2 regions of the Clostridium thermarum genome follow, and region 2 is predicted to be linked to the other one. Evidence: riboswitches for the same ligand, from Rfam matches in the RefSeq annotation. Region 2 holds a riboswitch; the other holds the start of a gene.
What was found. Region 2 has a riboswitch for S-adenosylmethionine ahead of metA (homoserine O-acetyltransferase MetA). Riboswitches for the same ligand answer to the same signal wherever they lie in the genome.

Region 1: another riboswitch for S-adenosylmethionine. It lies ahead of FHY60_RS10380 (methionine ABC transporter ATP-binding protein); the one in region 2 lies ahead of metA (homoserine O-acetyltransferase MetA).

The regions. Positions count from the first base shown of each region.
Region 1 covers NZ_CP040924.1:2,290,647-2,294,231, forward strand. Annotated here, with positions in the region: gene FHY60_RS10375 (IS30 family transposase) at 392-1,687, opposite strand; SAM riboswitch class I at 1,959-2,056, shown strand; gene FHY60_RS10380 (methionine ABC transporter ATP-binding protein) at 2,131-3,087, shown strand; gene FHY60_RS10385 (methionine ABC transporter permease) at 3,123-3,585, shown strand, end outside.
Region 2 covers NZ_CP040924.1:891,488-895,072, forward strand. Annotated here, with positions in the region: gene FHY60_RS03835 (histidine kinase dimerization/phospho-acceptor domain-containing protein) at 111-602, shown strand; gene metA (homoserine O-acetyltransferase MetA) at 610-1,515, opposite strand; SAM riboswitch class I at 1,699-1,795, opposite strand; gene FHY60_RS03845 (hypothetical protein) at 2,086-2,625, shown strand; gene cysK (cysteine synthase A) at 2,885-3,585, shown strand, end outside.

The sequences.
Region 1 (3,585 bases), 1.4 Mb from region 2:
TTTTTTTGAAAATTTGTTGAAAAATTCACATAAAAATCAAATCATTATTAAATATTTATCATTAATGTAATTTTTAACCATGAAACTCATATATTATTATCAATACTTAAATTTCTATATTATATTTTGGTGAATTGAAAAGTTAACTTCCACTTTGTAGAATTAACTTCCACCGTAAAATCGATACTAGATAAGATTTTTGGTTATAAGAGTAATTTTTTGCTTATTTTAGACAAAAATGAGGTATAATTTAAGTAGCTCAAGCAGATTTCAGCTGATTTTGGGTATAGCAAACAAAGGGTGAATATTTTCCGTTTTTTTTGCAAAGGTAAATTCCACCCATTGAAAAAGTTTTAACTTAAGCGCCAGCGGTAATCCCTGCTTGAGTAGGTTAATATTTTAATAAACTCGGATTCATGATAATCTCATTTGGTTTGATGAGTTCTGAATCCAACTTTGCGAGCGTTTTAGCGCCGTAAAGGAAGCTGAATACCGAGTATGGAGACTGGTCATTCAGCTTTTTTCTTGAATAAGAATTAATGTGACTCATCATCAATGAGATATCCTTCTGTTGAAATGAGTTGAAGCTCTGGCCTTTAGGAACAATTCTCCGGATCAATTCATGGTTGTTTTCTGCAGCACCTTTCTGATATGGCGCTGAAGGGTCGCAGTAGAAGATGCGTGTTATGCGGTTTCCCTGCCTATCAAACTCGATAGCCTTTGGATTTGTAAACTCACTGCCGTTGTCAGTTAGAATGACAGGAAATAGTTTTAGAAAAGTGTCAGGCCCCAGTTCCAAATAAAGATTTTCGAAAATATCTATGACGGAACGTGAAGTGTTTGCATCCCTAATAAAAGCAAGCATAAACTGAGAATCAACGAAATGGATAGTGAGCAACACCTTACCACCTTTAGTACCTTCAACAGAATCCATTTCAACTACTGGAGTATCAGGATTTTCCTTCATGAATTCAAGAAAATCCTGATATGTGCGTCCAATTCTGTAGGACTTATCCACTTTAAAATGATTTTTAAGCTTTTTTCTTGGACGATAAACAACTTTTCTTGGAAGGTCAATATTTTTTGTGGAGAAAAGATTGTAATCAATATAGTTGTAGATTGATTTTTCACTATGCATGATAAGGTCTCTGTTATTAACGCAGATATGGTGTATAGATTGACCTCTTTGAATGAGTGGGGTTATGATTTTATCAAGACGTTTAATCTCGTCCTCAGAAATAGTTATGCCGCTTCGTGACTCAGAACGACGAAGTACATATTCATCATGGGCATAGGAAGCATTATAGATTGCTTTCTCCAGAGTACATTTTGTAAGGCTAGCACATCCATTGCACACATAAGGTGGCTTAGAGAGTAAGTGACAAGTATATGCTTTGTAATCAGAACAGAATTTTGAACAATCTGAACAAAAGCGACAGCGTCGAATTCTACAATGTGATTTCTCACATAGATATGTATGGTTGCAAGTTAAACGATGAATACAGTTGTTAAAAGGTCTACCGTAAGAACCTGTTCGCTTGTACATGATATGATTTTTAACCTCTTTGGAAATGGTTGTACAATCTCGATCAAGCTCTCGGGCTATTGCTTTGAAAGAAAGGGAGGCTTTAAGCATTATTTCAATAGAGACTCTTTCCTCTAACGTAAAGTGTTTGAATTTAGCCATAATGAAAAACTCCTTCCTTACCAAGCAAGGATTACTGTAATGACGCATATATCAATATAATAATATTTTGTATTACTAAATTCCACTCTCTATACTCTTTCATATTTGTAGAATTAAAATCCACTCTTACCACCTAGAGAGGTGGAATTTACTTTTGCAATTAAAGTATATTATATTTTTCACCAAAAAAATAAAAAATATTTTAAAAACATATTGACTATAAAACATATAGGATATATAATCAATATCATTAAAACTGAAAACTCAATAACTCTTATCAAGAGAGGCAGAGGGACAGGCCCTATGAAGCCCGGCAACCGGTAGATTTACACGGTGCCAATTCCTGCAGCGAAAGCTGACAGATAAGGATAGTTCGGTATCTAACCCGGGGTTATCCTCGGGTTATTAATTTATATAGTTGAATACTATCTAGGAGGATCACCATGATTGAAATAAAGAATCTCTATAAGCGTTTTTCAAATAAAGAAGTTTTGAAGGATGTCAGCTTTTCAATAGAAAAAGGAGATATCTTTGGTATAGTTGGACACAGCGGTGCCGGAAAATCTACTCTGCTAAGATGTCTTAATGGTCTTGAAAGTTACACAGAGGGAAGTATAGCTATTGATGGTAAAGAGGTGAAAAATCTGACAAGCAATGAACTGAGAAACCTAAGAAAAGACCTGGGCATGATATTTCAGAATTTTAACCTTATGACCAGCAAAAATGTTTTCCAGAACATAGCCTTACCCATGGAGCTTTGGGGCTACAACAAAAATACTATCCAGCAGAAAGTAGATGAATTATTGACTCTGGTTGGTCTGGAAGATAAAAAAACTTGGAGCATAACAAAACTCAGTGGTGGACAGAAGCAAAGAGTTGGAATTGCAAGAGCCTTGGCTCTTAACCCCAAAATTCTGCTTTGTGATGAAGCTACTTCTGCTCTGGATCCAAAGACAACTAAATCTATATTACAGCTGCTTAGAGAGATAAATAATAAGTTAAACATAACAATAGTAATTGTCACTCACCAAATGGAAGTAATTAAAGAAATCTGTAACAAGGTTGTTCTGATGGAGGATGGTGAAATCAAAGGCTATGGTGATGTAGAAGAACTGTTCCTCAAACCAACGGAAGAACTGGAGAGACTCCTGGGTGAAGAAGAGCTGCTTCCAAGCAAGGGTATCAACATAAAGCTGTTCTTCTCTAAGGAGTCAAGCGAAAACAGTATTATAACTTCTATGGCCAGAGAACTTGATATTGACTTTTCAATAGTATGGGGCAAGCTAGAAAAATTCAGAGATGATGTCTTAGGCAGCCTTGTAATAAATGTGGAAGAGGCTCACAAGGACAAGATAGTGCAATATCTGAAAGATAAAGGCATAGGAATGGAGGTTCTGTAATGCATCTGAATAGTTTACTTTTAAAATTAGAAAATATGCTAAGTGCTTTTTTAGATACTTTTGTTCAAATTTTGTATCCTGCCCTTATTGAAACCTTAAAAATGGTGTTGCTCTCAACGCTTTTTGCAGTAATTCTCGGAGCTATACCTGCTATTATTTTAGTATTAACCGATGAGAAAGGTTTAAAACCTAATAAATTTATATTCAAAACCTTAGATGTTATTATTAACACCCTAAGATCCTTTCCCTTCATTATACTAATGGTTTTTATGGTGCCTTTAACCAGACTCATAGTTGGAACTGCTATAGGTACTGATGCAGCTATTGTTCCCCTTACCATAGGTGCTGCTCCTTTTGCTGCAAGAGTCATGGAATCTGCTTTGAAAGAAGTGGATTATGGAATAATTGAAGCAGCCAAATCATTTGGAGCGACTACTTCACAAATAATTTTTAAAGTTATGTTGAAGGAAGCTATTCCATCATTAGTGCTGGGTATAA
Region 2 (3,585 bases):
ACTTTTCTTTGTTTGTGCAACTCAAAGATACCTAATCTTTAGGGGGATGCAAGTCATCTATATAAATTATTCAAAATCAAAGAGTTTATTCAAAAGTTACGTAGTAACTTTTGACAATACCTAAAATTAAAGAGGGGGATCTGGATTTTAATGTAGATATAGATTCAGATGATGAGATTGGTGAGCTAGGCATAGCTTTTAATGACATGAGAACTCCAATTACGGCTATAAAGGGTTACGTGGAAGGCATAAGGGATGGGGTTGCAGACACCCCGGAGAAAATGAATAAGTATATAAATACCATATACAAGAAGGCAGTGGCTGCGGATAAATTAATAGATGAGTTATTCCTGTATTCCAAGCTGGATTTGAGTAAGCTGGAATTCAATTTCAATGATATTAATATAGTTAAGTGTTTGATTGATTGCATGGAAGAGCTCCAGTTTGATTTGGAGAAGAGAGGGATGACTATAAGCTTTAACGGGGCAGACTACAAGGATATAATAGTAAGGGTTGATGTTCAGCAGCTAAAGAGAGTTATAATTAATTATAATAAAAGATTTTTCTCATCTTCACTGAGAAAAATCTTCATTCATTCTTGACATTTAATTATAATAAGTAAGGCGTTTCTTGATATACATAGTAATTCAGCCAGTTTGAAAACAGCAGATTAGCATGACCGCGCCAGTTTACAATTGGTGCTTTTGTTGGATCATCTTCCGGGAAGTAGTTTTTAGGTATTGTTATATCCAAGCCCTTGGATATATCTCTGTCATACTCCCACTTTAAGGAGTTGGCATCGTATTCGGAATGGCCCATGACGAAGATCTGCTTTCCATCCTTTGAAGCAACTATGTGAACACCGCTCTCTTCTGATTCTGTCAATATAAGTAGTTCAGATATTTTTGCTATGTCTTCTTTTCTCACTTCGGTGTGTCTTGAATGCGGCGCATAGAATACATCATCAAAGCCCCTGACCAGCTTTTCATTTCGATAATTGATCCTGTGGGGAAAAACCCCAAACATCTTTTCCGAGAGAGGATATTTAGCTATATTATAGTGATAGTATAAACCGGCTTGAGCTGCCCAGCAAATGTGAAAGGTAGAGGTTATGTTCGTCTTGCTCCATTCCATAATGGCTGCTAACTCTTCCCAATAGTCTACTTCCTCAAAGGCCATCTGCTCTACCGGAGCACCGGTAATAATAAGCCCATCAAACTTCTTATCCTTTACCTCGTTGAAGGTACTATAAAAGGTTATAAGATGTTCCTCCGGGGTATGTTTTGACTTGTAGCTTTCCTGATAAAGCAGGGTTATTTCCACCTGAAGCGGTGTATTACCCAAAAGCCTCAGCAACTGGTTTTCTGTAGTAACCTTTATAGGCATAAGGTTTAATATAGCTATTTTTAAAGGTCTGATATCTTGATGATAAGCCCTGTCTTCATCCATAACAAAAATATTCTCACTGTTTAATAATTCTTTAGCAGGTAAATTGTTTGGTATCTTAATTGGCATATAACTTCCCTCCACTTGATCTAAATTATGTATTTATGGGCGTTGAGAACTGCCATATGATCATTCATTATAAAAGCCCCCTTTTTATTTGAAATTTAAAATTATAAGAAAAACTTTTCCCCAAGTTATGTTTTTCTTCATTAAAAAAACCTCTTCAGATAGAAGAGGTCAATAAACATGGCGCTTCTATCTTTCAGCTAACTGCTGCTGGAATTAGCACCTTGCTTATACAGGTTGCCGGGTTTCATAGGGCCAGTCCCTCCACCACTCTTGATAGACTAAAATATTTGGTTTTATATGTATATTACATGAACATATATTGTTTGTCAATACAATTATTTTAATGAATAATCAGTTATTGAGGTTGGAGCTGTTTCATATTTGAAAAAATTGCGTTAATACGCAATTTTCTTTTATTCCTGACAAATAAGCTTATTTTCCATATAAAGTTTGGTACTTTAGGTCGCATGGAAAATATTGAAAAATGAGCAAAGTTTATGATAAAATTGTCCTACAGATAATTACTTATATTGTTGTTAAGTGATAATTTATTTGTAGGGAGTGATACATATGACAAGAAGATATTACATTATATTCCTTGTGATATCTCTCATAATCACCATAGCTACTGCTTCTATAAAATTGTCCCAAAATAGAGTTATGGCCATTTCTGGTAAAGCTTATAATGCTGAAAACATAGATCAATTGATTGAGGAATCTCCAATGATAATTGTTGGCGAGGTAATAGGCAAGAAGGATAGTGTAAAGGAAAAAAGGATAAATTATAAAGTGTCAGAAGTTAAGGTTCTTGAAATATTGAAAGGAAATATATTGCTGGATAGTGAATCTGTAAACGTTATTCAAATGGATATTGCACAAGACCCTGCTGTTAAAGAGGGAGAGAAGGTTTTGCTGTTTCTGGAAACCTATAAGGGACAGGGATACAAGGACGGTTATGTATGTGTAGGCTTAAGCCAAGGTTATTATAGAATAAAAAATGACAAGCTTGAACCCTCTGGAACTCTTTCATATTCCTTTAAAAAGAGTATAGAGGATAAGCAGAATATTGTAGAATATATAAGGTTACAGGCAGCTGTAGCTTTAGAGTAAGATGAATATTTTGTTATGGATGAAAATGCTAAAGATTTTTGGCATTTTCATTTTTTTTATAATGTTAAGGAATCATTCTTTAGTATAGAAAACATAAAGAATAATCATTATAAAGAATAGAAATATAAGAATAAAAGAAATTTAGATAATTGTTATTGACAAATTTTTGCTTTACACATATAATAGTATCATAGAATACATAGTAAACCAATAGGAATTATACAATGTTTATATATAATATGATTTAGGAGGAATAAAAATGGCAAAGATAGCAAAGAATTTAACAGACTTAATAGGCAATACACCACTATTAGAATTAACATCTTACAACAGAAAAAAGGGACTAGGTGCTGAAGTCGTTGCAAAGCTTGAATATTTTAACCCTGCCGGTTCAGTTAAGGATAGAATTGCCTTTGCAATGATTACCGCTGCAGAGAAAAAGGGACTTATTAAGGAAGGTACTGTAATTATTGAGCCAACTAGCGGAAATACTGGAATAGGTTTAGCTTTTGTATCAGCAGCTAAGGGATATAGACTAATATTGACAATGCCAGAAACAATGAGCATTGAAAGAAGAAAACTCTTAAAGGCCTTGGGAGCAGAATTGGTTTTAACTCCTGGTTCTGAAGGTATGAAGGGAGCAATACAAAAGGCCCAAGAATTAGCAGCAGAAATACCTAACGCCTTTATCCCACAACAATTTGCTAACCCAGCAAATCCTGAAATACACAGAAATACAACTGCACAGGAAATATTGAGAGATACCGATGGCAAGGTTGACATTTTTGTGGCAGGAGTAGGTACCGGCGGTACTGTAACAGGTGTTGGTGAAGTATTAAAGGCTGCAAATCCTAATGTTAAAATAGTAGCAGTTGAACCATTTGACTCACCGGTACTATCAGGAGGCAAGCCAGGTCCTCATAAGATACAGGGAATTGGTGCAGGGTTCGTACCAGATAT